Regions from separate parts of the Corynebacterium amycolatum genome, predicted to be linked through region 1. Evidence: riboswitches for the same ligand, from Rfam matches in the RefSeq annotation. Region 1 holds a riboswitch; the other holds the start of a gene.

Evidence for each region. Region 1 has a riboswitch for cobalamin ahead of metE (5-methyltetrahydropteroyltriglutamate--homocysteine S-methyltransferase). Riboswitches for the same ligand answer to the same signal wherever they lie in the genome.
Region 2: linked by a shared signal. The riboswitch ahead of I6J19_RS04875 (energy-coupling factor ABC transporter permease) and the one ahead of metE (5-methyltetrahydropteroyltriglutamate--homocysteine S-methyltransferase) in region 1 are both predicted to bind cobalamin.

The regions. Positions count from the first base shown of each region.
Region 1 covers NZ_CP069513.1:951,683-966,318, reverse strand. The annotation lists gene I6J19_RS04205 (Pls/PosA family non-ribosomal peptide synthetase) at 1-3,613, shown strand, start outside; gene metE (5-methyltetrahydropteroyltriglutamate--homocysteine S-methyltransferase) at 3,920-6,229, opposite strand; cobalamin riboswitch at 6,269-6,440, opposite strand; gene I6J19_RS04195 (Dyp-type peroxidase) at 6,655-7,776, shown strand; gene ppk2 (polyphosphate kinase 2) at 8,016-8,915, opposite strand; gene I6J19_RS04185 (DIP1984 family protein) at 9,069-9,545, shown strand; gene groL (chaperonin GroEL) at 10,002-11,627, opposite strand; gene I6J19_RS04175 (dipeptidase) at 11,994-13,379, shown strand; gene I6J19_RS04170 (2-isopropylmalate synthase) at 13,605-14,159, shown strand; gene I6J19_RS04165 (Na+/H+ antiporter subunit A) at 14,379-14,636, shown strand, end outside.
Region 2 covers NZ_CP069513.1:1,091,458-1,106,093, forward strand. The annotation lists gene mshD (mycothiol synthase) at 1-134, shown strand, start outside; gene pstS (phosphate ABC transporter substrate-binding protein PstS) at 483-1,580, shown strand; gene pstC (phosphate ABC transporter permease subunit PstC) at 1,817-2,860, shown strand; gene pstA (phosphate ABC transporter permease PstA) at 2,938-3,831, shown strand; gene pstB (phosphate ABC transporter ATP-binding protein PstB) at 3,880-4,656, shown strand; gene phoU (phosphate signaling complex protein PhoU) at 5,099-5,836, opposite strand; gene dusB (tRNA dihydrouridine synthase DusB) at 5,927-7,084, opposite strand; tRNA gene I6J19_RS04825 (tRNA-Lys) at 7,322-7,394, shown strand; gene I6J19_RS04830 (NUDIX hydrolase) at 7,470-8,000, opposite strand; tRNA gene I6J19_RS04835 (tRNA-Glu) at 8,201-8,276, shown strand; tRNA gene I6J19_RS04840 (tRNA-Asp) at 8,291-8,364, shown strand; tRNA gene I6J19_RS04845 (tRNA-Asp) at 8,902-8,978, shown strand; tRNA gene I6J19_RS04850 (tRNA-Phe) at 8,998-9,070, shown strand; gene I6J19_RS04855 (hypothetical protein) at 9,229-9,684, shown strand; gene I6J19_RS04860 (GNAT family N-acetyltransferase) at 9,792-10,073, shown strand; gene epsC (serine O-acetyltransferase EpsC) at 10,176-10,769, opposite strand; gene cysK (cysteine synthase A) at 10,884-11,816, opposite strand; cobalamin riboswitch at 12,118-12,385, shown strand; gene I6J19_RS04875 (energy-coupling factor ABC transporter permease) at 12,453-13,235, shown strand; gene I6J19_RS04880 (energy-coupling factor ABC transporter substrate-binding protein) at 13,274-13,651, shown strand; gene cbiQ (cobalt ECF transporter T component CbiQ) at 13,648-14,385, shown strand; gene I6J19_RS04890 (energy-coupling factor ABC transporter ATP-binding protein) at 14,388-14,636, shown strand, end outside.

The DNA of each region.
Region 1 (14,636 bases):
CGACGAGGAAGAGACGGAACCGACGCCGCCAAGCGCACGCGAGATTATCTCGCAGGAGCCCACTCCTGACGATGACTGCTGGATTATTTTCACCTCTGGCTCCACCGGTAAGCCCAAGGGCGTGGCGGTCACCCACCGCAGCGCCGCCGCTTTTGTCGATGCGGAGGCCCGATGGTTCTTGGCCAACCACCCGGAAGGGCCGCTCGGCCCGGACGACCGCGTTCTCGCCGGCCTGTCCGTCGCCTTCGACGCCTCCTGTGAGGAAATGTGGCTGGCCTGGCGAAATGGTGCCTGCCTGGTGCCGGCCCCGCGTTCGCTGGTGCGCTCCGGTGTGGACCTGGGCCCATGGCTGATTTCCCGCCACATCACCGCTGTTTCCACGGTGCCGACACTGGCCGGCCTGTGGCCCGCCGAGGCACTCGACAGCGTGCGCCTGCTCATCGTCGGCGGCGAGGCCTGCCCGCAAGAGCTGGTCGAGCGACTGTCCACCCCAGAACGCGAAATGTGGAACACCTACGGCCCCACTGAGGCCACCGTCGTGGCCTCCGGCATCGAGCTGAAGCCTGGCAAGCCCGTGACCATTGGTTTTCCTCTGGACGGCTGGGACCTCACCGTTATCGACGAGGAGGGCAACCCCGTCCTACCGGGCACCAAGGGCGAGCTGGTCATTGGCGGTGTGGGACTCGCACGATACCTGGATCCGGAGAAGGACGCCGAGAAGTACGCGCCGCTGCCAGCCCTGGGCTGGGAGCGCGCGTACCGCACCGGCGACCACGTCATCATGGATGAGGACGGACTGTACTTCACCGGCCGCGTCGACGATCAGGTGAAAATCGGCGGGCGCCGTATTGAGCTCGGCGAGGTCGAGGCGCACCTGGCTGCCCTCCCCGGCGCTACTCAGGCGACTGTCGTGGTGCAGAAGACCGGTGCTGGCGACTCCATCCTGGTCGGCTACGTCGGCGCCGGTGGCGACGCCGCAGCCATGGACTACGACAAGTGCATGGACACTCTCCGCGATGCCATGCCAGCCGCGATGGTGCCACGCCTGCACATCATGGATGAGCTGCCGGTACGCACCTCCGGCAAGGTCGACAAGGCGGCGTTGCCGTGGCCACTGCCTGCGCGTGCGGGGGAGGGCGACGTCGACAAGCTGAACCCTGTGGAGAAATGGCTGTCCGATATCTGGGCGGACGTGCTGTCCGTACCTGCGCCCGGCGCGGCCTCGGACTTCTTCGCCCTGGGCGGCACGTCGCTGGCGGCGGCGAGCGTCATCGCGCGTATTCGTCAGCGCGCCCCACAGGTCGCCGTGCGCGATCTCTACGACCACCCACGCCTGGGAAACCTCGCCGAGGAACTGGTCGCTCGCGGTTTCATCAGCGACGACATGCTTGCCGACGACGCCAGCGACCCCACCGCCCACCTGGAAAAGGTGCCCGAGCCGACGCCTGTCTCCCGCAAGACCCGTTGGGCGCAGGTCGGCCTCATGGTGCCGCTGCAGTGGGCACGTGGTATGCGCTGGGTAACGTGGCTTGCGATTATCAACTGGGTTATCGGCGGGCCGCTGGCACTACCAGGCTGGTTGGTGGCTGTACTGGCCGTGTTGTTCCTGACCCCGCTGGGGGTTATGCCCATCAACGCGGCGACGACACGCCTGCTCACGCGCAACATCGCCCCGGGTGATTACCCGCGTGGCGGCTCGGTGCATCTGTGCCTATGGGCGGCTGAACGCCTGGCAGAGAGCTCCGGCGCCCACTCAGTGGCGGGCGCTCCGTTCGTGCTGTGGTATGCCCGCATGCTGGGTGCCCGCATTGGTAAGGGCGTGAATCTGCACGCGCTGCCGCCGGTGACGGGTCTGGTCAAACTGGATGATTACTGCTCGATCGAGCCGGAGGTAGACCTGTCCGGATACTGGGTCGATGGTGATGTCGTCCACGTCGGCGAGGTCACTATTGGCAAGCACGCCCGCATCGGTGCCCGTTCAACGCTGCTGCCCGGCGCGCGTATCGGCAATGACGCTCACATCGAGGCGGGTTCCACCGTCACCGGTGAAAAAAAGGTCAAGGCTGGTGCGCGCTGGTCGGGTTCCCCGGCTCGCAAGGTCGGCCGGTCCAAGCACCGCTTCCCGGAGGAAGTCCCGCCGGCGCGTCGCCACTGGGTGGCTATCTACGGTCTTACCGCTGTCTTGCTGACGCTGGTGCCGCTGTCCGCTGCGGTCGCGATGGCTGCTGTCATCGGTTGGGGCACGGGACTTATCGACGGCACCACCGAGCTAACCACCTCGAATCTCTGGCCAACGCTGGGCAGCGCCGTGCTGTGGGCTATTCCCGCCACCTTCGTCGGTGTTGCGGTGTATGCCCTGCTGACGCTGATTCTCGTGCGCCTGTTCAGCATCGGCCTGAAGCCGGGAGTGTTCCCGGTGCGTTCGCGCGTGGGTTGGCAGTCCTGGGCGACAATTCGCCTGATGGATGCTGCTCGTCACGACCTGTTCTTCATCTACGCCTCCATGCTGACTCCACTGTGGCTGCGTGCACTGGGCGCCCAGATTGGTCACGACAGCGAGGTCTCCACCGCGATTGGTATTCCGAAGTTCTTGCACGTCAAGGACGAGTCCTTCTTGGCTGACGACACCATGGTCGGCAGCTACGAGCTCGGCGGCGGTTGGCTGCTGGTAGGCGACTCCCGCATCGGCAAGCGCGCCTTCCTGGGCAACTCCGGCATCACGCTTCCGGAACGCAAGCTGGCGAAGAACTCGCTGGTGGCCGTGCTGTCCTCTACTCCGAAGAAGACCAAGTCCGGTTCCAACTGGTGGGGTTCGCCACCAGAGCGCATGCGCCGTGTGGGAACCGTCTCCAGTGATGAGTCGGCGCAGACCTACCGTCCGACTACGGGGTTGAAGGTCGCCCGCAGCATTGTGGAGACGCTGCGTGTCCTGGCGCCGATGGTCTCTCTCATGCTGGCGACGATCACGCTGTTTAGCCTGCAGGGAATTGGTATGTTCACCGCGGAGCTGGTCACTGCAGGTGGCGTTGGCGCTGCCCTGCTCGGCCTGGTGGTCGCGTGGCTGCTCTCCCCTGCCGTGCTACTGATTATTGGTGCGCTGGGGCTGCTCATCACGGTCGTGGCCAAGTGGGTGTGCGTCGGCAAGCACAAGCCCGGTGACCACCCGCTGTGGAGTAAGTTCGTCTGGCTCAATGAGCTGCAGGATACGTTCGTCGAAATGGTCGCCGCGCCGTGGTATCTGAACCCGGCGATGGCCACCGGCGGTATCGCACGCGCGATGCGGCTGCTCGGCGCGAACGTTGGCCACGGCGTGTGGCTGGAGACGTACTGGCTGCCCGAGACCGACCTGATCACGATCGAGCGAGGTGCTTCTGTCGGCCGCGGTTGTGTCGTTCAGACGCACCTGTTCACCGACCGCGTGATGACGCTCGACACCGTCCACATCGGACACGGCTCCGTCCTGGGACCGCACTCAGTCGCACTGCCGGCATCTGTGCTTGACGACGGCTGCCGCGTCGAACCCGGTTCTCTCGTTATGCGCGGTGACCACGTTCCTGCGCATACCTCCTGGCGAGGTAACCCGATTGAGCCGGTAGTGGCAAAGAAGAAGTAGCCCGGCTTGTGTAGGGCTTTGTAGGAGCTTTGTTGGGGCCTTGTTGGGGCCTTGTTGGCACAACGGGCTGCAAATGTGAAACTGTGCAAGCTTATAGCACTTTCAAGCCATTTTTCGGGCAATTTTTGCTATAAACGCAGTCAGTAACTCACATTGGCCCGCTGCCGCCAGCCATAAACGCAGTCAGTTACTCGCATTGGGGCTAAGTAGGGCTAAGTAGCAAAAGGTGCCCACCCGGCGACACGCCGAGCGGACACACTTTTGCTACTTAACCCGCTATTTATTTTTCGGCTTTTTGGTTCCGGCTTACTCTGCTAGCTGCAAACGAGCCTGCTTCGCTGCGGCTACCAATACTTTCAGTGAAGCCGTAACCTCTTCCCAACCTCGGGTCTTCAGACCGCAGTCCGGATTGATCCACAGCAAGCTGGGGTCAACACTTTCGAGCGCATCTTCCACGAGCTGGCTGACTTCTCCGTCCGTCGGCACGCGAGGCGAGTGGATGTCCCAGACGCCTGGACCAATCCCACGAACGTATCCCTCATCCTTCAGCGCTGCGAGCACCTGCATGCCGTTGCGAGCTGCTTCGATGGACGTGACATCGGCGTTGAGTTCATCGACGGTGTCAATGAGCTCATTGAAGTCCGAGTAGCACATATGCGTGTGAATCTGAATCTCGTCAGCCACGCCAGAGGTAGCCAGGCGGAAGGACCCCACAGCCCACTTCAGGTAGGCGGACTGGTCCGCTTCATTCAGGGGCAACAACTCGCGAATGGCTGGCTCATCGACCTGCACAATCTGCGCTCCAGCGGCCACGAGATCTGCAATCTCATCGCGCAAAACCAGCGCAACATTATCCGCAGTGTCACCGATTGGCTGGTCATCACGGACAAACGACCATGCCAACATGGTCACTGGCCCAGTGAGCATTCCCTTGACGGGAAGGTCAGTCATGTTTGCCGCTGCCTTGTACCACTGCACCGTCATTGGCTCTGGCCTGGTGATATCACCGTAGAGGATCGGCGGCCGCACGCAGCGGGAACCATAGCTTTGGACCCAGCCATTGGCGGTCGCGAGGTAGCCGTCCAGCTGCTCCGAGAAGTACTGGACCATGTCGTTGCGCTCAGGTTCACCGTGAACCAGCACATCGAGCCCCAGTTCTTCCTGCTGTTCAATGGCAGATCGAATTTCAGCGAGCATTGACGACTCGTAGTCAGCTGGGGTGAGCTCTCCCGAGCGCAGCTGTGCACGTGCACGTCGAATGCTATTGGTCTGCGGGAAGGAACCGATTGTGGTGGTCGGCAGCGGAGGCAGGTTAAGGGTCTCAGCCTGAGCCGCCTGGCGAGCTGCAAACGGGGAACGGTTACGGTCGCTATCCTCGATTGCCGCCAAAGCTTCACGAACTTCAGGCTTAACAATCCGCTTCGATTCTGCCCTCGATGCCAGTGCTGCCCGGGACTCCCTCAACACCTTCAAATCCGCGGCATCGAGTTGGCGGTCATTCAACTTAGCATCAAGCGCCCTCGCCAAGAGTGTCACCTCGGCGATTTTCTCATCGCCGAAGGCCAGCCACTGCAGCACCTCGGCTTCTTCTTCGCTCGGGTTTTCCGAGGCCAGGGAGTACGGGACATGTAGCAGCGAACAGCTAGTCGACACCGCGATGGGGCCTCGAGCTGCCAGCTTCTCCAGCGTCGCCAGGGCTGCATCCAAGTCGGTGCGCCACACATTACGACCATCGACGATTCCCGCGACCAGCAGTTCCTTGCCAGTCCAATGCGGCAGCTCGGAGCTACCAGCTACCAGGTCGCAACCAATGGCCTGCACGCCTGTGCCAGAAAGGGTTTTCAGTGCCTGACCACCATCACCAAAGTAGGTCTGCACCCACAATTTGGCATTTGCAGACTCCGACACGCCAGCCAATTTCTCGTAGACCTGGCGAGTCCTAGCAAGTGTCACTTCGTCGAGGTCAGTGACCAATACCGGCTCATCGAGCTGAATCCACTCAAAGCCTTTCTCTCCCAGTTGAGCAATGACGTCAGCGTACGCATCGGTCAACTTTTCCAAAAGGCCAAGTGGGTTAGAACCATCGTCGGTACGCGACAGGCTCAAGTAGGTCACTGGACCAATCAAATGTGGACGCAACATGGTTGTGGCGCCATTGTTCAAGCTGCAGGAATCGTCCAACCAGTCAGTGAGGTCGATGGTGAATTCCGTATTGGCCGACAGTTCCGGAACGATGTAGTGGTAATTAGTGTCGAACCACTTGGTCATTGCGGATGCCGGCTGCGTCTTTGTACCGCGAGCGGTGGCGAAGTAGTGGTTAATCCATTCTGGCAGATTGGAACCGTCCGTTTTCGGGGCATCCTGGAAGCGGGCTGGAAGCACTCCAAGCAGCGCCGATGTATCCAGCATGGAGTCGTAGAACGAGCGCCCAATTGTCGGAACCGAGTCGATTCCCGCCTTCAGCGCCGCGCCGATGTAGCTATTGACAGTATTGCGCGCCGTCGCGGCCAGCAAGCCGCCGGTCGCCGGGTCGCGCCAGTAGTTTTCCAGAGCTCTTTTGAGCTCACGATTACGCCCTATCCGCGGAATGCCCGCGAGGGTTGCGTGAATTGCCATGATCTCGTGATTTCCTCGTCAGTCGTGATCAGCATCGGATATGAAATTGCACAACCGGCAGGCATTCGGACTTGTCATCACTGAAAAGATTGGTTATCAACGCGTCGGATAAACCAAAGTTCTGGCGGTGATGCTTACCGTTGCGGGACAGTTCCGGACTTGCACCGGGATTCCCCTGCATAACTCGAGGGCCTATTGCGCTAGGCTAAAAACACACCTTGCGCGGAAAACGTGCGATATGCAGCACTTTCCTTTATGAACTCCTTCGAGGCGGCTGTGGATGTGAAGTATATCGCAATATACAAATATCTCATTCACTTAGCCCCTCCCCAAGCCTTTGCTTTGAGCTCTCCTGCTGGGGCCAAAGTGATTAAGCTCGTAGTCATAAAGGCTATTTATCCCACCTTTTCAAGGAGTGACCTCGAGTGACACAGGCTTCCGAAACTTCCCTGAGGGGCGCCAAGATTCCGTTCGATGGTTCGGTCCAGTCAGGCATTGAACAGCCCGGCCAAGCGCATCTTCGCCTTGTCGCATTCGATTTGAAGGACGGCATCGACGCAGCAGATCTGAAGGAACTGTTCTCCTCGCTTACCGACGTTGCCCGCCGCCTCACCCAAGGCCAGGACATCGAGGGGTATCTGGAACCGGAAATGGTCGCAGCCACCGCAAACCTGACCATTACCGCGGGTTTCGGTGAGCGTATCTTCGACATCCTGGGCAAACCAGAGCGCAAGCCCGCTGGCCTGCACGATATCCCTGCTTTCCAACACGACATGCTTCGCCCGGAATGGAGCCAGTCGGACTTTGTGTTGCAGCTGTGCGGCGATGACCTCGTCACCGTTACCGCGGCGGCCAGATTGCTGGAAAAGAAAGCGGCTACATGGGCTACCGTGAAGTGGTTCCAGAAGGGCTTCTCCTACGCCTGGGGTTCGCAACCTTACGGCGCCACCCCACGCAACCCGCTGGGCCAGCTCGACGGCACCGTCAACCCTTCGACTCCAGAAGAATGGTCCGAGCAGGTGTGGATTGACTCAAAGGACAAGGCAATCAACAATTCCTGTGTCATGGTTGTTCGCCGCATCGCACTCGACCTGAACAACTGGGATGAACTCAGCACCGACGAACGCTCCATCGTTATCGGCCGTGACTTCCACACCGGCGCTCCTCTTTCCGGCGGCGAAAGCGAGTTCGATGAAGAGGACATGGACGCCATCGATGACAAGGGAGAGTACCTCATCCACCGCCAGTCTCACTTGGCACTGTCCCGTGAGCAGGACGGCCAGCCTGACGACGCCCTGCGTCGCCGCGCCTATGCATACGAAGACCAGCCCGGTGAGCCGGCCTTCCCGTTCCAAGGACCGAACGTCGGCCTGGTCTGGGTTGCATTCCAGAAGAACCCGGACAACCAGTTCAGCGCAATCCAGGCCCGCTTGGATCGCGGCGATCTGCTCAATGAGTGGAACCGCCACATCGGCTCCGCTGTGTACTGGATCGCCCCTGGCACCACCCCAGATTCCTACTGGGGCCAGGAGCTGATTGAGGGGTAGAGGGCTGCGGTCTGGCGGGCTACAGTCTGGCGGACTAAAAAGCTTACGGGCTGCAAATGTGAAACTGTGCGAGTTTATGACACTTTCGGGCAAAATTTCTGGCCGTTTTTGTCATAAACTCAGGCACTAACTCGCATCGCCCCGGCGCTGCCAGCCATAAGAAAACGCCCGCCGAGTGCCTGAGCACTCCTGCGGGCGTTACTACTAGACAAGAACTCTGTCAGTCACGAGCCACCGAACTAGTCACCAATCTGGTCGCGGCCACGCTTAACAATCTTCGGATCCGGAGTACCGACCAGCTCGTGGTCCTTCTCCGTGTACTCAAACTTGCTCAGCACGTAACGCATTGCGTTGATGCGGGCACGCTTCTTGTCGTTGGACTTAATGGTGATCCACGGGGACTCATCGGTATCCGTGTAACGGAACTGCTCTTCCTTCGCGCGGGTGTAGTCACCCCAACGATCCAGCGATGCGAGGTCCATCGGAGAGAGCTTCCACTGACGTACCGGGTCGACCTGGCGAATAGCGAAGCGAGTGCGCTGCTCTTTCTGGGTCACCGAGAACCACAGCTTGGTCAGCGAAATACCGGAGCCCAAAATCATGTTCTCCAGCATCGGAACCTCACGCAGGAACTCTGCGTGCTGCGACTCAGTACAGAAACCCATCACGCGCTCAACGCCCGAACGGTTGTACCAAGAACGGTCGAAGAAGACGATCTCGCCAGCGCACGGAAAGTGCTCAATGTAGCGCTGGAAGTACCACGAGGTGGACTCACGCGGCGACGGCTTTTCCAGAGCCACGGTACGAGCACCACGCGGATTCAGGTGCTCGTTAAAGCGCTTAATGGTACCGCCCTTACCAGCGGCGTCACGGCCTTCGAAGAGGATGATGTGCTTCTGACCAGTTTCCTTGGTCCAGTTCTGCCACTTCAGAAGCTCAATCTGCAGCTTCCTCTTAATAGACTCGTATTCCTTGCGCGTCATGCGCTCCTCGTACGGGTAGCCATCGCGCCAGGTATCAACCCGCTCACCGTCTGGAGTGACCAGTACCGGATCGTCCTCATCAGAATCATCGACGACGTAACCTTCGGTCTTCGCCAAATCGACGATGTGGAATTCCTCTTCATTCTTGTCAGCCATACCCTTTATCCTACTGAATTTCTCTGCCACACGTCCCCCATGCGGGTGCCCTTACCTGCAATTTCCCAGCAGTTAACGTTCCGTCTTACCGAAACTGAGGGGTGGGACTGCACGCAGCGACCGTCGATAAGCACTGCGCGTACAATAAATGCCATGTTGTTATCCGAGGCTCTTGCCGCACGATCCGAGGTCTCTGACCGTCTCGCTGAAATTAATCGCCGTCTCTCGCTGGTTGCTCAGGTGCAGGAAGGCGATACGCCTGATGAAGATCCGCAAGCACTTATCGCCGAAGCCGAGCGTCTGATGACACGCTTCGAATGGCTGGTGCGCTCGATTAACGCAACGAATTCCGCTACTGCCTTCGAGGACGGAACGCTTAGCGACGCACTTGCGAAGCGCGACCACCTGCTAACACGGCGGCGGTTCTACACCTCCGCAGCCGATCAGGGCTCTGGGCGGCGGGATCGATACTCAGCTTCGGAGATTCGCTATGTCGCCACCGTGGATATCCGGTCGCTGCGCCAGAAAGCCGACAAGGCAGCGAAGGAATACCGGGACTTGGATACCCGTATTCAGCAGGCGAACTGGTCGACGGAGCTTATAGAGGCCGAGAATAAGCCGGCCGAGTAGCTAAGCAGCAAGGGCCGTTAGTGAAACTGGCAGAGCGGAAATTGCGGAATAACCAGTAAGACTCGTTAGCGGGATTTGTAGAATCTAAAAAGTCGGTAGTTGCATCCAGATTGTCGGCGAGCGCGACGGCCCGTCTCTGGCCTTAAAGAGGCACCAAGGATCTCACCTCTGTACTGAGGCAACAGGATGAATAACAGACAGTCCTCGGCATTGCGTACATGGGTACAGATCATCGGTTATTTTTCACTACCAAGCGCTGAGGCGTCTGATGCAACGAGGGTGGGTTCGGGGACTTAAAACTTTCGTCAAATTACACAGAAAAAGCGCCGCTGAGGGACAACCCTCAGCGGCGCTTTTTAGGCTAACTCAAGCAGTTAGAACCTGGGTGCCAGCTGAAAAGTTCAGGCTCGGCTGCAGCTACCAGCTACAGCCATGCCTTAAGCCCATGGCCTTCGTTTAGAAGCCCATGCCACCCATCTCGTCGCCACCCGGCATTGCCGGCATAGCCGGTTCCGGCTTGTCAGCAACAACAGCCTCGGTGGTCAGGAACAGAGCCGCAATGGAAGCGGCATTCTGCAGTGCGGAGCGGGTAACCTTCACCGGGTCGTTGATACCAGCTTCCATCAGGTCGATGTACTCGCCGGTAGCAGCGTTCAGGCCCTCACCCTGCGGCAGGGAAGCAACCTTCTCGGTAACGACGCCCGCCTCGAAACCAGCGTTCAAAGCAATCTGGCGCAGCGGTGCTGCGAGGGCCGCACGCACGATGCGGACACCGGTTGCCTCGTCGCCGGTCAGACCCAGCTCGTCGTCAAGCACGTGCGAGACCTGCAGCAGTGCGGAACCGCCACCAGCGACGATGCCCTCTTCCACAGCAGCCTTTGCGTTGCGGACGGCATCCTCAATGCGGTGCTTGCGCTCCTTGAGCTCGACCTCAGTTGCGGCACCAGCCTTGATGACTGCAACACCGCCGGCGAGCTTAGCCAGGCGCTCCTGCAGCTTCTCCTTGTCGTAGTCGGAGTCGGAGTTCTCGATCTCAGCGCGGATCTGATTGACGCGGCCCTCGATAGCGGACTGCTCGCCAGCGCCCTCGACGATAGTGGTCTCGTCCTTGGTGACGACAACCTTGCGAGCGCGACCCAGCAGCGGCAGGTCAGCGGTCTCGAGCGACAGGCCGACCTCCTCAGAGATGACCTGGCCATCAGTCAGGATAGCCATGTCCTGCAGCATTGCCTTACGACGGTCACCGAAGCCCGGAGCCTTGACAGCGACAGACTTGAAGGTGCCGCGGATCTTGTTGACGACCAGGGTGGACAGAGCCTCGCCCTCGACATCCTCAGCAATGATCAGCAGCGGCTTGCCGGACTGCATGACCTTCTCCAGCAGCGGCAGCAGATCCTTGATGTTGGAAATCTTGCCGGAAACCAGGAGGATGTACGGATCCTCCAGAACGGCCTCCTGGCGCTCCATGTCGGTGGCGAAGTAACCGGAGATGTAGCCCTTGTCGAAGCGCATACCCTCGGTCAGCTCCAGGTCGAGACCAAAGGTGTTGGCCTCTTCCACGGTAATGACACCTTCCTTGCCGACCTTGTCCATGGCGGTGGCAATCAGCTCACCGATAGCCGGGTCAGCAGCGGAGATACCAGCGGTAGCAGCAATCTGCTCCTTGGTCTCGATGTCCTTAGCGGACTCCAGGAGCTTCTCGGTAACAGCCGTGACAGCCTTCTCGATGCCGCGCTTGATGCCCATCGGGTTGGAGCCAGCAGCAACATTGCGCAGACCCTCGGAAACCAAAGCCTGAGCCAGAACGGTAGCGGTAGTGGTACCGTCACCAGCGACATCGTCGGTCTTCTTGGCAACTTCCTTGACCAGCTCAGCGCCGATCTTCTCGTAAGGATCCTCAAGTTCGATTTCACGTGCAATGGAGACACCGTCGTTGGTGATCAGCGGTGCGCCCCACTTGCGCTCGAGGACTACGTTGCGACCCTTCGGGCCCAGCGTAACCTTGACAGCGTCTGCCAGGGTGTTCAGACCCGTTTCGAGACCGCGGCGGGCCTCCTCGTCAAATGCAATCATCTTAGCCATGAGGTTTGAAGAATCCTCCGTCTATTTATGTGGCACTTACATTGGAAGTTGACCCAGGCGCCCGCGACGGCATGTGATTCGAGGGAAGCGCCGCCCTCTCCATCACCGGAGTCAACACTGTACTTTTTAACGACTTTCCAACACTTGTTTCAGCGTGCGCTGCAGTATGTGCTGCAGTTTGCTGCAACTCGCATACAACACACACATACACAAGGTGTGAAGTTGTTTTTATTAGCACTCAATTGGAGCAAGTGCTAATTCACTTTTTTAGCACTCAACCCCCTAGAGTGCAAGGTTAAGCGCCGTAACTCTCAACGTCGATGCCACTGCCAACGTCATCATGGTTGTGCGCCTACACTGTCGCACATGAGCATTATTAATAAGGAACTCACGGACGCCCTGCGAGACCACATCTCCAGCCAACGCGAGACCATCCGCACCCAGCTGACCGAGCTGGTGGCTTTCCCCTCCGTACACGGCACCGAAGAAACCAAACAGGCTTGCATTGACGCAGCTCAGACGGTTACCGAGATGTACGCAGAGCTGGGCATCGAACTGAAGGCGCACCACACCGTCGACGGCTCGATTGCACTGTCGGGTTTCGTCCCCGGGTCGTCGGAAAGCGCGAAGACCGTACTGCTCTACTCCCATTACGACGTCCAGCCGGCGGGCGACGAGTCCGCTTGGACCGCAGATCCGTGGACGCTCGACGAGCGCGACGGTCGCTGGTACGGCCGCGGTACTGCCGACTGCAAGGGCAACGTGGTCATGCATCTAGCTGCGCTGCGCGCGCTGCGTGACGACGCGCTTGCAGGCCGCGTCGACATGCCAAACATCAAGCTCATCGTGGAAGGTTCCGAGGAGCGCGGATCGGCGGGCCTGAACAACCTCATCGCCACGCAGCCGGAGCTTTTCGACGCCGACGTTATCCTCATTGCGGATGTCGGCAATGCCGAGGTTGGCCAACCGACACTCGTAACCACTCTGCGCGGCACCGCCGATGTGGAAGTTCGCGTCGATGCGCTTGAACAGCCTGTTCACTCGGGCATGTTCGGCGGCGCGGCTCCGGATGCACTCGCGGCGCTGATTCGTATGCTCGACAGCCTGCGCGATGAAAATGGCTTTACCTCTATTGACGGCTTGGACTGCTCGCAGCACTGGGAGGGCCTGGATTACGCGCCAGAAACTTTCCGTGCCGATGCGGGTGTGCTTGACGGCGTAGACCTGATTAGCAACGAGGACACTTCCGTCTCCGACCTGACCTGGGCTCGTCCGTCTGTGATTGTGACCGGAATCGATTGTCCACCAGCGACCAATGCTGTCAATGCAATCTCATCGACCGCTATGGCGCACATCAACTTCCGCATCCCAGGCGGCGTCGACCCGGCCGAAGCACAGGACGCACTGGAGAATCACCTGCGCGCACATGCTCCGTGGGGCGTGAAGGTGACGGTTGAGCGCGACGAGTTGGCGAACCCATTCCGGGCCAATGTTGAGGGCAAAGTTGTGCAACTGGTTGCCGACAGCCTGTCGGCCGCCTACGGCAAGGAAACCGCAAGCATGGGCGAGGGCGCCTCGATCCCTCTGTGCGCCACTTTGTTGGAGGCCGTACCAGGTGCTGACATCGCGCTCTACGGCGTGGAAGAGCCACAGGCCCGCATTCACTCGGCCGACGAGTCGGTGGACCCGAACGAGATTCGCGACATCGCTATTGGCGAGGCAGTTTTCTTGGCTTCCGTCAACGGAATTTAAGTCAAAGCCAAAAATATTGGCTGAATGACTTGTGTCACATCTTTTTTCTGTAGTAAGGTTCGACCCATGCAGCAGAACATTCTTATTCGAGTAGCGAAGGCTACGAACCCCGGTGGAGGCCGACAGGACTGACCCCTCCACGCGGGGTCTCTGGCCGCAACTTCTCGAAGCACTTGGTTGGTCCGCCACTCACAGCAAAGCAATTAAGCAAAGGACCAGAAAAGAATGTTTTCCACTCGCACCCAGAAGAATATGTCCACTTCGACGACCTTCACGGGCAAGCGCCCTTCGTTGGAGCACCAGGACAATGGCAATGTGCGAACTTATTCCGACGATCCGTTTAGGGCTCGCTTCGGACATCGCCTGCCTCGTGGCTTGAGGCAGGAAGCCCGTGGCATGAACTGGCAGAAGTTCAAGGACACTTACTCCCCCACTAACGGCCCAGTCCAAATCAAGAATTTCGAGGCAACCCGTGGCACCCTGGGCCGCTGGAACTTCAACGCTGATTTGTCGCTGACCGACAAGGACGGCCACACTCGCACTTTCACCCAGGAAATCACCGCTATGGGGCCGGTGTCGGCTTGCACCAACTTGCTGGCTGATGCAGGTTACCGCGTTGAAATCGTGGAATTCCACCAGTTCGAGATTTTCGAAGCTACGGCTACCTTTGTCTACGCAGGCCACAACAATGACCATGTGTGGACCATGGGCTTTGGCCAGACTCCGGAGGCTTCTGTGCTCTCCGCTTTGGTCTGTGCTGCTAACCGCCTGCATGGCTAATGCGCAGGTGACATTCGAGTAGCGCACGAGTAAGAAGTGCACCGATTTTGGGGCTTGGCAGTCGATTGCCAAGCCCCAAAAAATACCCAAATCCTCACCCCCGAATTTTCACCACACCGGAAAAAATTTCCCATTTTCTCACACTCGGTTAACCCCGTTTTGGATACTTAAATCCCTAAAACGGGGTTGCATGAACCGGTGGGTTCCATTCATTATGGAATGGTGACTTCCCTCCTGTGCATCCTGTTCCTTACGGCAGCGATTGCACCATGGACGATTAAGTGGCTCGGAACCCGCGGGTTCCTCGTTCTCAGCCTCCCTCTGGCAGGTGGCGCTATCTACACCGGTGCCCATCTGGTTCGCTTAGCTCTAGCGAATGCAAACGGGGAAACTTCCGCAATCACGCAACCCGCCGTCACGCATTTTTCGTGGATGCCCATTATCCACTTGGATGTAAACCTGCGATTAGGCCCTATT
Region 2 (14,636 bases), 140 kb from region 1:
GGCTTTCCCATCTCCGGAGCCGGGGAGCGGAAAAGGTAATTCTCTATGTCGAAGGCGACAATGCTCCGGCAGTGCGCACTTACCGTGCGGTCGGCTTTGAAGTGGCTCGCCGTGATGTGATGTACGGCGCGTAAATGTGACGGTTCGGTTTATTGGAGGCGAGTTGTTGGGGAAGGGCTGAGTTATTGGAGAGGGCGAGCTTAGGTTTGTCTCAGTTTTAGGTGGTTTTCCTCTGTGGCGGGGGCAATGATACTTGTGATTTTGGGGAGATGTTGTCCAATCCTCAGTGTTTCAGGGGCGCATTTTAGGGCTTCTTACAGGGAAAATGAGGATAAATAAAGAATTACTTGCGCCGTTCACCGATTGTTAATGTTTTGAACAGGTTCCGGTTACTATCGGTAGATAGGTTCAGCGCAGTGGACCGGAGTGTGGCGGTTCCACGAGAACTGTTTCACTCATTGTGTAAACCCGGAGGATTTACTGTGCTGAAGAAGAATCGTGCGGCATCCGTCATTGGTCTGGCCGCTATTGCAAGTCTCACCCTGGCCGCTTGCTCTGAAGAGGGCGGCGAAGGCGCTTCTAACGTTGAGGGTTTGGCTGACGTCACTGGTGAGCTGCAGGGTGAGGGCGCTACCTCGCAGCAGCGCGCTATGGACCTATTTGCCACCAAGTTTGAAGAGACCGGCTCGACTCTGTCGTACAACGCATCTGGCTCTGGTTCCGGTCAGACTCAGTTCATTGCTGGCACCGTTGCTTTCGCTGGCTCCGACTCTCCGCTGAAGGAGAAGGACGGCAAGGACCAGGTTGCAGAGGCTAAGAAGCGCTGCGATGGTAACGATGCATGGCACCTGCCGATGGTTATCGGTCCGGTTGCCGTTGCCTACAACCTCGAGGGCGTTGATGTCACTCTGACCCCGGCACTGGTTGCTGAAATCTTCGACGGCAAGATCACCAAGTGGAACGACCCGAAGATTGCTGAGGTCAACAAGGACGCGAAGCTGCCGGAGAAGGACATCAAGGTTGTCTACCGCTCTGAGGAGTCCGGTACTACTGATAACTTCATGAAGTTCCTGAGCGCTGCTGCTCCGGAGCAGTGGAAGCACGAGGCTTCCAAGTCCTTCCCTACTGCTACTGGTCAGGGCGCTAACGGCTCGGCTGGTGTTGTCAACGAGGTTTCCAATATCGACGGTGCTATCACCTACGTTGAGTCTGGCTTCGCGGAGGACAAGGGTCTGGGCATCGCCAAGATGGACTTCGGCCATGGCCCGGTTGAGCTGAACAACGACACCGTCGGTAAGGCTCTGGATTCCGTCACGTTCAAGACTGAGGGTCACGACATGGTTGTTGACACCGACGCTCTGTTCGCAATGGATGAGGAAGGCGCTTACCCGCTGGTTCTGACCACCTACGAAATCGTCTGCTCCGCTGGTTACGACGAGGAGACTCGTGACTTGGTTAAGAACTTCCTGAAGGTTGTTCTGGAAGAGGGCCAGGGCCCAGAGCTCGAAGAGCTGGGTTACATCCCGGTTCAGGGTGAGTTCAAGGACAAGTTGTCCGCAGCGGTTGACGCTATCAAGTAATTCGTTGCGCGCAACGCGGGTGAAAGCAGAGTTGGCTCTGTTGTTACCCGGTTGGCGCGAGGATTACTTCAGCCGGCCACGCAGATTTGAGCTGTAGGCCGAAAACCTGACGTAGACCGGTTGGCTTTATACATCGACACCTCAGTTGATTGGGTACCGCTCGTAGAGGGGTATTGAGGCCAATCGGTCTTCATGTGCGTTGAAGCACAAATCACTTCTACTTAGGAAATGAGATCATGAGTTCCTCGACTCCCATTGAAGGGAAGCAGGAGGCTGTAGACAGCAGTCTGTTGCAGTCCTCAGCACCGCAGGTGGATTCCTCCGGCGACGAGAGCTCGGAAGAGCAAGCCATTCAGTCCGGCGTTGTTCGTCCTGGTGACCGAATCTTCAAGATTCTGGCGGTAGGATCTTCCGCATTGGTGACTGCTGCCATCATCGCAATTGCAGTGTTCCTACTCCTGCGCGCAGTTCCGGCAATGTCCCGTAACGAAGCGAACTTTTTCACCTACACCGAACGATGGAACCTGGCGGATACCTCCGCCATGTACTTCGGTATTCCGAACATGTTTCTGGTGACCGTCGCGGTTTCCATCCTGGCGCTGATTCTGGCGATGCCGGTTGCGCTGGGTATTGCCATCTTCCTGACTGCCTATGCTCCAAAGAAGATGGTTAAGCCGCTGGGATACCTCGTGGATTTGCTGGCCGCAGTGCCGTCGATTGTTTACGGTCTGTGGGGCTTTATGGCTCTCGGTCCGGCATTGGCTGGTCTGTACGGGTGGTTGGCTAAGACACTGGGCTTTATCCCGATGTTTGCCCTGTACCCAAACTCACCGGCCTTCGAGACCGGTCGAAACCTCTTCACCGGTGGCATTGTGCTAGCAATTATGATTCTGCCGGTTATCGCGGCTACCACCCGTGAGGTCTTTGTTCAGACCCCGCGTGGTCACATTGAGGCATCGCTGGCTCTCGGTGCGACCCGTTGGGAGATGGTCAAGCTGGCCATTCTGCCATTCGGTCGTTCTGGCTTTATCTCCGGCTCGATGCTGGGTCTGGGACGCGCCCTCGGTGAGACGATGGCTCTGTACCTCGTAATCTCCCCGTCCTCGGCATTCCGTGGCTCGCTTTTCGACGGTGGTACCACCTTCGCAACCGCAATTGCTAATGCGGCACCGGAGTTCAATGACAACCTCAAGGCCGGCGCTTACATGTCCGCAGGTTTGGTGCTGTTCTTGCTGACCTTCGTGGTCAACTCCGCAGCCCGAATGATTGCGAAGAAGTAGCAAGGTCGTAGGAAAAGAAACGAGAAGTAACAATGACTAGTTCAACTACTGATTCTTCGCCTCACGGCCCCGCAGACATGGTCCCCACCACGGAGTCGGCATTCACCCAGATTAAGGGTTCCCGCAAGGTAGCGGACAACGTCTCCACGGTCCTCATTTACTGCTGCATGGCTCTTGCCCTAATCCCGCTGGTGTGGGTTCTCTTTGAGCTTGTCGTCCGAGGTACCCCGTCACTGCTGAGTGGTGAGTGGTGGACTGCTTCCCAGCGCGGTGTCACCGTTGGTGCGTCTGCCGGCGGTGTTGCTCACGCAATCGTCGGTACCTTGGTTCAGGCTCTGGTCACAACTCTCATGACCGTGCCGTTCGGTATCTTCGTCGCCATCTACTTGGTCGAGTACGCAGGTAACTCCCGCTTGGGCAAGGTCACCACCTTCATGGTCGACATCCTCTCCGGTGTGCCGTCGATCGTTGCGTCGCTGTTCATCTACTCGATGTGGGTGGTCATGTTCGGCATGAGCCGCTCCGGCTTCGCCGTGTCGCTGGCACTGGTTCTGCTGATGCTGCCGATCGTGGTCCGCAACACCGAGGAAATGTTGCGCATCGTTCCGCACGAGTTGCGTGAAGCCTCTTACGCTCTGGGTGTTCCGAAGTGGAAGACCATTTTGAAGATTGTGCTCCCGACCGCACTGTCGGGCATCGTCACCGGCATCATGCTGGCCGTCGCCCGCGTTATGGGTGAGTCCGCACCGATGCTGATTCTGGTTGCAACCTCGCGAATCATTACCTACAACCCGTTCGGCCAGTCGCAGTCCTCGCTGCCACTGTTCATGCTGGACATGTACAAGGCCGGTAATACCGGTGCGGCATTCGACAAGATGTGGGGCGCAGCGCTCACGCTGGTTCTCATCATTGCCCTCATCAATATCCTGGCGCGCGTCGTATCCGCCAAGTTCTCCGTCAAGAGCAGTTAATGCTGGGCGCCTAACGTCCGCTATTTCAAGGAAGGTTTTTGAAAGACCATGGCTAAGCGCCTAGACCTTAACGATGTCAACATCTACTACGGCGATTTCCACGCTGTGCAGAACGTCGACCTGCACGTCCCGCCGCGTTCCGTTACCGCATTCATTGGCCCGTCCGGCTGTGGTAAGTCCACCGTGCTCCGTTCGCTGAACCGTATGCACGAGGTCATCCCGGGTGCCTACGTCACTGGCGAGGTGCTTCTCGACGGCGAAAACATCTATGGCCCGAAGATCGACCCGGTCTCCGTTCGTAACACCATCGGTATGGTGTTCCAGCGTCCGAACCCGTTCCCGACCATGTCCATCGAGGACAATGTCGTGGCTGGTCTGAAGTTGGCCGGTGTTAAGAACAAGGCTCATCTCCAGGAGGTTGCCGAGAAGTCCCTGCGCGGCGCCAACCTCTGGGATGAGGTCAAGGACCGCCTGGACAAGCCGGGCGGCGGCCTCTCCGGTGGTCAGCAGCAGCGTCTGTGCATCGCACGCGCAATTGCAGTTGAGCCGGAAGTTCTGCTGATGGACGAGCCGTGTTCCGCACTGGACCCGATTTCCACCCTGGCAATCGAGGACCTGATTCACGAGCTGAAGGAAGAATTCACCATCGTCATCGTGACCCACAACATGCAGCAGGCAGCTCGTGTGTCCGATCAGACCGCATTCTTCTCCCTCGAGGCAACCGGTAAGCCGGGTCGCCTGGTCGAGGTTGGCCCGACCAAGAAGATCTTCGAGAATCCGGACAAGAAGGAAACCGAGGACTACATCTCCGGTCGCTTCGGCTAAACGCTTTGCGTATGCCTTAATAGCCAAAATAATCAAAAAGCAAGAGCCCCGTACCTCGCGTGCACACGCGTGAGGTACGGGGCTCTTTTTGTTGTTGCGGTTTATGAGATTGCTATGTCGAGCACATGTTTTGCCACCCGATTGTCTAACCGCGGAGGTGTTTTGTGCCGGGGCACACAGTTTTTGTGGCGGGATCAAACAGTTACTGACTAGGTTTATGTCAGATGAATAACGTTTACTCGCAGTAAAGTGTCATAAACCTAGTCACTTTCTCGGGGTGGGGCGGTGTTTGGCTGGGGCGGTGTTTAGCCTGGTGTGACTTAAAAACGGCTCCACTCCGGCCTGAAACCCGCCGAGCAGTCCAACACCCAGCTCAGCAGCACAACACCCAGCCCTCCTGAGCAACCCAACACTCACCCCAGCAGCCTGCAACTTCACGAACCTACATCCGCAGGTGACGCTCCAAGGCCTGCAGGCGTTGGTTAAAGCTGCGCTGGTCGCGCTCGTCCTCAAGCTTGTCCAGGTAGACATCGCGCTTGTAACCGGTGGCCAGGTAAACAATCCGGGCCGCAACCTCGACGGCGTGATCCGCGTAGCGCTCGTAGAAGCGACTCAGCAGGGTGACATCCACCGTCTGCGCGGGGGTGTGTGGCCAATTATCGTCGTTGGTCAGCGTAAACAGGTGCTGATGGATGTCGTCGATGCTGTCATCGGTCTTATCTAAGGCCAATGCCTGGTCAACGTTGTAGTCGATGAGTACCTGACGGGTTTCGTGCGTCATCTGCTCAGATACCGCGGCCATCTCGCGGAAGAATCCCTCCACGGGCTCCGGCAGTGCCTTGTTCGGGTGGCGACGCCGGGCAACGTTGGCAATATGCACACTCAACGCGCCCATGCGGGAGATGTCTTCGACAATGTAGAGACCACTGACAATCTGCCGGAGGTCACCAGCTACAGGAGCTTCGCGTGCCAACAGTTCAAAGGCTCGCTGCTCCGCATCCTGGCGCAGGTCCTCGAGAGAATCAATCTGGGAAAGAACGGTTTCAGCCGAGACTAAATCAGCCTCAAAGAGGGCCTTGTTCGCAAGCTTGTGCATGGATCCAACTCGGTCACACATCACAATCAGACTGTGGGCCAAGTTGTCCATTTGTTCTCGGTAGACAGTGCGCATGCGTTCCATAGTAGGCAATCCTCAACAAGGTCGCGCGTTAGTGGGGAGCCCCCAATTACCCCTCGTAAAGTTATGTAAACACTCGCTCAGAACCGAAGCTTAGCCACCGGAGTGCATAATCTCCGCGCCTTCAGGCACGGTGTCGTCCTCCGGGTCGTCCAGCCAGCCCTCCGGCAAGACCACCTTTGCAGGGGATCCCTGTCGGCCGCGGGCGCCGTCGGCGTCCTCCGGGCGGGCGTGGGCGCTGGGGCCGTCGTAAAGCGGCGTGAGAATCTCGTCGAGCGTTGCCAGCGAATCGACGCGTGCGAGAGACTTGCGCACCTCGCCGCCTGCCGGGTATCCCCGCAGGTACCAGGCGATGTGCTTGCGCAGGTCGCGGCAACCCTTACGCTCGCCCTCGTGCTCCACGAGTAGTTCCGCGTGACGACGGATAATCCCCGCGACCTCACCAAATGTTGGTGCCGGCGGCACTTCTTTGCCACGCAGCTCGGCGGACAACTGCGCGAATAGCCACGGGCGACCAAGGCAGCCACGACCGACGACGACACCGTCGCAGCCGGTCTCGTCGAGCATTTTGCGGGCATCGGTAGAGGCGAAGATGTCGCCGTTGCCAAGCACCGGGATATTGCTGAAGCCGGAGTCGACCATGTGCTCCTTCAATCGCTCGATTTGCGACCAGTCGGCGTGACCGGAGTAGCGCTGCGCCGCGGTGCGGGCGTGCAGAGCCACAGCCTGGGCACCCATCTCGGCGGCGATGCGGCCGGCATCGAGATGCGTGTGGTGCTCGTCGTCGATACCGACGCGGAATTTCACGGTCACCGGAATGTCGGTGCCCTCCGTGGCCCTGACAGCAGCGGCGACGATGTTGCCGAAGAGGCGGCGCTTATACGGCAGTGCTGAACCGCCGCCCTTGCGGGTAACCTTAGGTACCGGGCAGCCGAAGTTCATATCGATGTGGTCGGCGAGGTTTTCGTCGACGATCATCTTCGCGGCCTCGTAGGTCCACTTTGGGTCAGTGGTGTAGAGCTGCAGGCTGCGCGGGTTTTCGTTGGGCGCGAAGGTGGTCATGTGCATGGTCTTCTCGTTGCGCTCGACCAGTGCTCGCGCGGTGACCATCTCGCAGACATAGAGGCCGGAGACCGTGCCTGTACGCTGCAGCTCCTGCTCGCGGCACAGCGTGCGGAATGCCACGTTGGTGACACCGGCCATCGGAGCGAGTACCACGGGGGAGGCGAGCTCAAAGGGGCCGATGTGCATGTGCGCGGACGTGGCATCGGCGGGCTTGGCGGCGCTGAGTGGACTCGTGGAGGTATCTAACACGTACAGTATTGTGTCACGCTGAACTGCCGTTTTCGAATCTGTTTTGGTCGGCCGGTTGGATTGGTCGTGCGTTTGACTGCGCTCATTTATCCCACGAGTGTTTCAGTAGTTCCATCGCAAGTGTGGGGTGATTATTAAAAGTTGGCGCGCAATTGCTAGGCTATTTTCTTGCGCGGGCCTTTAGCTCAGTTGGTAGAGCTACGGACTTTTAATCCGCAGGTCGCGGGTTCGAGCCCCGCAGGGCCCACAAGCACGCAAAACCCCAGGTCATTAGTAACCTGGGGTTTTGTCGTATCTTGCCTGTTTTGCCCTTTCGCGGCAGCTACTTCTCCCGCTTGTGGTAACCCATTCGCGGCTTGAAGCCCGCGGGGTGCTTGAGCTGCGCGACAGCATCGGCGACTATTAGACGGAAGCGTGGCTTCATAGGTGGCATCTGTGAGATCTGAAACCATCCGACTTCGGTCGATTCGTCGTCAGCGACATGGGGGACGTCGTCGCCAACAACACTGCAGCGCATGGCGATATCCACGTAAGAGGTGACATCGCCATTGGGGTATTCGACAGGGCCGACGGCGCCGGTGCCGAGCAGGGCCTCGACTGTGACATCGAGTCCAGTTTCTTCCTTTACCTCCCGCACGGCGGCGTCGTGAGGCTGCTCGTTTGGGTCGATGATTCCGGTAACTGGAGTCCATTCCCCATTATCGGAGCGGCGAACCAGCAATACCTCAGGCAGGGCGTACATCGGTGCATTCGGCGGAACATCGCGAATGACGACAGCTGTGACACCGGGGAGCCATAGCGGAGCGTGGCCTATTTTTTCGCGGAGCTGAACAATGAAATCCGGAGTTGCCATAGTGACGAGCTTATCGGAGCGCTAATAGTGCTTTCGTAAATAGTAAGAAATTCCAGTTCAGCTGTGGATTTTGGGAAAAGGGTACTTATCCTCTATAGTTCTTTACGTTGCCAAGAGCGCGCGCAAATACAGTGTTCATGCACTGCAGAAGTACGCGGAATGTGTCATTGAGTGGCCAGCTCTTTGCAGCGTCAAGTCGGGCTCCCATCGTCTAGAGGCCTAGGACTCCGCCCTTTCACGGCGGCAACACGGGTTCGAATCCCGTTGGGAGTACCACTAAAAATCATGATGGCCCTGTGGCGCAGTTGGTTAGCGCGCCGCCCTGTCACGGCGGAGGTCGCGGGTTCAAGTCCCGTCAGGGTCGCAATTCTAAACACCAGTTCCGGTTGGAGCTGGTGTTTTTTGCTTTTGGTTAGTGGTGCGCTGGGCGTCGGTATGTGTGGGGGGGCAAAAAGTGTGTTTGATTCTCAAGATAGTGACTGCCCCCCCAACTGCGGCAGCTCCACAACCCGGGGTCAAGTAGCAAAACTGACAGTCCGAAAGATTGCGGGCTGCACAAGCGAATGTGGGCTGCAAATGTGAAACTGTGCGAGTTTATGACACTTCCAGGCCATTTTTCGGGCCATTTTTGACATAAACGCAGTCAGTAACTCGCATTAAGAGCTAAGTGGCAAAAAGCGTCCACCCGGCGACATACTGAGCGGACATACTTTTGTCTGTTAACCCGTCGCTGCCACCGGGGTGCCACAGTCTAGGTTGCCCCGAGCCCCGGGGCCAGATGTCAGTTTTCAACTTAAAATATCTGCTATGAACTGGCGATTTGCTTATGTTTAGCGCTGTTCTGTAGAGTAACAACTCGTGCGCAGCGCTGGTAATCCAGAAAGATGAGCACAGCATTTAAGGCCCTGTGGCGCAGTTGGTTAGCGCGCCGCCCTGTCACGGCGGAGGTCGCGGGTTCAAGTCCCGTCAGGGTCGCCACTTGATTAATTTCAAGTCTGGCCAGATAGCTCAGTCGGTAGAGCGTCCGCCTGAAAAGTGGAAGGTCAGCGGTTCGATCCCGCTTCTGGCCACAATTAATCCCCAGTCCGGAAACGGACCGGGGATTCTTTGTTTTTACCAGGTGTTTGTCGCGGGAATCGTCGTAAAGCAAAGTGCATTGCGCCGTGCGAAAACCTTAAAGTGGGGGAAATTAAACCGCGTGCACACCCTAGCGGATAGGATGTTGTGCATGAGTAAGGAATTCGCCTCAGCAGGAACGCTGTCCCACGATAAGACGCTGCCGTGGGTCGTGCGCATCTTCGTCTACACGGATGCTGAGGGCAGCCAATCGGCTGCTGAGAAGGTTCGTGGGGTGCTCGCGGAACTGATTCCGGATCAGGAAGTCAACGTCTACGAGGATGTCATGCCCGATGTGGGGCGCACCTCTTCGCTCGCTGATTTGTGGGCGGAGGCCAACCCAGGCATGGATCCGGGGGATCGGAAGCGTTATCGCATCAGTGTGGTGGCTCCGGGGCTTTCTCACTGCGAAATGGCGGATTTGGCAGGCCCGCTCGCTGAGGCCGTCAGCCCGGGGTGGGCAGAAGGTGAGGCTGCGGCTAAGGTCGCGAAGGGCGATGTCCCGTGCCGTGTCGCTGTCGGGCGTGCCGACGAGCACCCGGGCGAACCCCCGCTAGTGCAGAATTAGCCAGGATTCGGAATTAATCCGAAGCGAGAGCTGTTATCTGGGTTACATCCTAAGAGTCGTTTGCAATGACGACGCTTCACAACCACGAGAGGGAAGTGATTCCGAAAATGGCACACACTATTTCGCATGATGAGGCCGGTCAGCGCTACGTTCTCACCGTAGAGGGAGAAGAGGCCGGTTTTGCCGCTTACACCCCGGTGGAAGGTGCCCTGGATTTTGACCACACGGTAGTAGATGGCAAATTCCGTGGACAAGGCCTGTCCAAGCCGCTTATCGCAGGTGCGCTGGATGATGTTCGGAAGAACAACCGCAAGATTCGCACCAGCTGCTCCGCTGTTGCCAACTTCGTCGAGAAAAACCCGGAATACCAGGATCTACTGGTTGACTAGTCGCTGAAGGGCAAAGAACGCATAAAGAAACCGACCGGCTGCTCACGATAGCAAGAGCAGCCGGTCGGCTTATTTATGCGTAGAGATAGCTTTAGGGCAGGGCTAGATGAAGTCCCCGTCACCCTGGACGTACACCGCCGGATCGCACAACGGCTTGTGTTCGCCGGGCTTGGCAGGGCGTACGCGGCCCGGAATCCCTATCACGATGGAATCGGGTGGGCAGCTGTGGGTGACCACGGAGTTGGCGCCAATCGATGAACCCGCACCAATTGTGATCGGGCCAAGGACTTTCGCACCTGCCCCGACGGTGACGTTGTCCTCCAGAGTTGGGTGGCGTTTTACCTTCTCCAGTGAGCGGCCGCCGAGTGTCACACCGTGGTAGAGCATGCAGCCGTCACCGATCTCTGCGGTTTCACCAATGACGATGCCCATGCCGTGGTCGATGAAGAACCTTCGGCCAATTTGAGCGCCCGGGTGAATCTCAATACCAGTCAGCCAACGGGAAAACTGTGCGAGTACTCGTGCAATGCCCTTGAAAATCCCGCCTCGTTTCCAGAGGCGGTGCGAGAATCGGTGAATCCAGATTGCGTGTAGGCCGGAGTAGACAATGGCATTTTCTACATCACTGCGCGCAGCTGGGTCATGCGCACGGGCATTGTCCAGATCCTCTTTGAGGATTCGGAAAAAGTCACTCATGGGCGTCAATTCTATCTGGTCGGAAGTGTGGGCAATGCAAAACCCGCTTGCCGACGGAAAGTGCCAGCTAGCGGGCTCTGCAGAGAAGGTTACGGGCGCTTATAGCGCTTGGTTTTAGTCGCGCAGGTCCTCGTACAGGATGGAGGAGACGTAGCGCTCGCCGAAGTCAGGGACAATCACGACGATGTTCTTGCCCTCAGCCTCCGGGCGGGCTGCAATCTCGAGAGCAGCCTTGATGTTTGCACCGGCGGAAATGCCGCCGAGGATGCCCTCGGCTGCAGCAACCTTGCGGGAGACCTCAATAGCGTCCTCGTTGGTAACCGCAATAATCTCGTCGAGAAGCTCCTGGTCGAGAACCTCTGGGATAAAGTTTGCGCCCAGGCCCTGAATCTTGTGCGGGCCGGCGGTGCCCTCGGTCAGCAGTGGGGAGGCCTTCGGCTCAACGGCCACCAGCTTGATGTCCGAGTTGTGCTTCTTCAGCGTGCGACCAGCACCGGTAATGGTGCCGCCGGTGCCGACTCCAGCCACGAAGTAATCAACCTTGCCGTCGGTAGCTTCCCAGATTTCTTCACCAGTGGTTGCCTCGTGGATAGCCGGGTTGGCCGGGTTGGCGAACTGGGAAGCCAGGATTGCATTGTCGGTGTTAGCCACGATTTCGTTGGCCTTATCGACAGCACCGCGCATGCCATCTGCGCCCGGGGTGAGTACAAGCTCAGCGCCGAATGCGCGCAGAACGACGCGGCGCTCCTGGCTCATGGTGTCCGGCATAGTGAGAATGACCTTGTAACCGCGGGCTGCGCCGACCATTGCCAGCGCGATACCGGTGTTGCCCGAGGTACCCTCGACGATGGTTCCGCCCGGATTGAGCTCGCCAGAGCGCTCGGCGGCATCGATAATTGCGTTGCCGATGCGGTCCTTGACCGAGTTGGCAGGGTTGTAAAACTCCAGCTTGGCAATCACGTTGCCCGGCAGGCCCTCGGTAACACGGTTGAGCTTAACCAGCGGGGTGTTGCCGATCAGTTCAGTGACATCGTTATAAATAGTCATTAATCTTATCCATTCCGGAAATCACAGAGGACTTCCTAATGAGTTTTCGCGTGTAGCCGTAGTGTACGCCTGATGCTGCAATTAGTACAGACCAGTTCGTCTATTTTGGGAATTGCGTGGGGAAGGGGGCTGTTAATTCCGGTGTTACCACCGTCACAGCCGCCGCGGCCGGCACCGTCGCAGTCACACCGCTGATTTCGCAATGCTCCTGCTCTTACCACGTTAACGCTATGTGATTGCCCTGCTCGTCTTTACCTCCATTGTGAGGGTAAAGAGCCGTAAAGTTCCTTAGAATCCACTATTCTGAGACGTGATTTACGGTGCACGGGAATGCCTTGTAAATAGGCAGCGGCCCTCGCCACTGTGATTGGGCGCGATTGCGGCCGTTATCTGCACAGCGGTTATATGCGATAACCGAAAACGCAGGCAATGGATCCGATGATTGCGGTGCTTCGTCGAAGCCACTCAGGGGGACTCAAACCTTTGGGGAAGGAGGCGAGGCATTAATAGAAGTGTGAAGCTTTCCTCAGCCCATTAGCCAGGAGACCGACTGTAAATCATCCAATTCGCGTCCGCGGATTGGCGGTCGAGCGGTGCTGTCGAGGTGAATAGCGCCGCAGAAAGAAGATTTACATCATGCATATTGCTGAGGGATTTCTCCCAGTTACTCATTGCATTGGGTGGGGTGTAGCTGCCGCTCCCTTTGTCATTCACGGCGCAGTTCAAGCCAAGCGCACTATGAAACAGCATCCCGGTAGCGGCATGCTGCTCGGTGCTGCCGGTGCGTTTACTTTCGTGCTCTCCGCAATCAAGATTCCATCCGTGACGGGTTCCACTTCGCACCCGACAGGTACGGGTTTTGGTGCTGTAATCTTCAAACCTCCGGTGATGGCGCTGCTTGGCTCCATCGTGTTGCTCTTCCAAGCAATCTTGCTCGCTCACGGCGGCATTACGACGCTCGGTGCGAACATCTTCTCCATGGCAATCGTCGGCCCGTGGGTCGGCTACGCCTTCTACGTATTGACTCGAAAGCTCGGTGGAGGCCTGCTGCCAGGTGTGTTTATGGCAGCGTTCTTCGCTGACCTCTCCACCTACGTCGTGACCTCCATGCAGCTCGCTCTTGCGCACCCGGCAAACCCGGGCGGTGTTGGCGGCGCGCTGGCTACATTCCTCGGCCTGTTCGCTATCACGCAGATTCCGCTGGCAATCATCGAGGCTCTCGTCACCGTCATTCTCATGCGCACCCTGCTGGCAGTGGCACACACTGAGCTCCTCGATCTCGGCTTCCTGTCCCGCTTCGGCGATGCGCCAGCACCGGCGCTGGAGGCGAAAGCTGCAGACACCACAACCAACGCTGTTGCAGGGTCTGCCACTTCGCAGAATGCTTCAGCTGCATCCGTATCCGGCCAGAAGCAGTAGCCGTCGTCAAGCGAAAAGAAGCGAAAGAGAGCACGATTATGAATGCAAAAAACAACGCGCAGATTGTCGACGCACAGGCAGCTAGCCGGCCGAAGAAGAACTCCGTGTGGGGCAGCGTCGGTCTTATTGTCCTGGTAGTCGTAATTGCCATGTTCCCGCTGTTCTTCAACTACGGCGACGACGACGCAGAGGAGCCGTTCGCCGGCACTGATGCCACCGCTACGGAGACAATTCAGGAAATGGACCCGAACTACGAGCCGTGGTTCGAGCCACTCGTCGGCGAACTGCCGGGTGAGGTCGAGTCGGGTCTGTTCGCGCTCCAGGCCGTTATCGGTGCTGGCGTCCTGTTCTACGTTATTGGCTTCTACCGAGGGAAGGCTGCTGCGCGTTCAGACAAGCGCGAGAAAGAGCAGTGAATGCGCTAGAAGCCGCAGCGGCGCGCAGCGCTTGGGCGCGCCGTAACGTGGGCGAAAAGATCCTGCTGCTCGGTGGGCTGTTGATTCTGGCGGTTGCGCTTCCGCCAATTCCCTTTGCGCCGGTCATTGCGGTCATTGCTTGGTTTATTGCGTACATAGCCCGGGTGCCCCGCAAGCTGTATGTGGCAATGGTGCTGGCACCGGCGGTTTTTGTGCTCGTCGGCGCGTTTCCGATTTTGGTAGCGCTTACTCCCGACGGTCTCGCGTGGTCGCCGGATGGCCCGCAGCGAATGGCGCAGGTTGTGATGCGTTCGTTTGCGGGTATCAGCTGCACGATGGTCTTTGCGCTGACCACTCCGATTTCGGAGCTCATTGCGTGGCTCGACAAACGTGGCATGCCTCGGTACCTGACGTACCTTGCTGAAGTGATTTATCGGATGACTGGCGTGCTGATTCACTCCGCGCACTCAATGACAGAAGCCCAAGCGCGACGTCTTGGGCACTCCACGCGCCGGGCGATGATTCGTGATGTCGCGGCGCAGTCCGCCAGCCTCTTTGTCATCGCTTTTGCTCGAGCCCGCAAGATGCAAGAAGGAATTGAGCTGCGTGCCGATCCGAGCGCAATGAAAGTACTGGTTATTTCGCGGCCGAGCCAGCCGAAGTTCCTCGCGATATCCAGTGCATTACTTTTGTCGTTGATTGCGGCCTGGGCGCTGCTGAAATGGGGTGTATAGGGATGTCGATCAGTAGGAAAAATAGCGCTGATCGCGTGGATGGTGCCAGCGGCGCCATTGTGGAAGCGGCCGCAGTTACATTCGCTTATGACGAAACCCACGTCCTGAAAGGCGTGGAGCTGGCAATTTCGGGTGGCGAGCGCCTAGCACTATTGGGCGCAAACGGTTCTGGCAAATCCACGCTGTTGCGTATGCTCGCGGGAGCGTCTAAGCCCGATGGCGGTGAGGTTCGCCTTGATGGCACCGCCTAT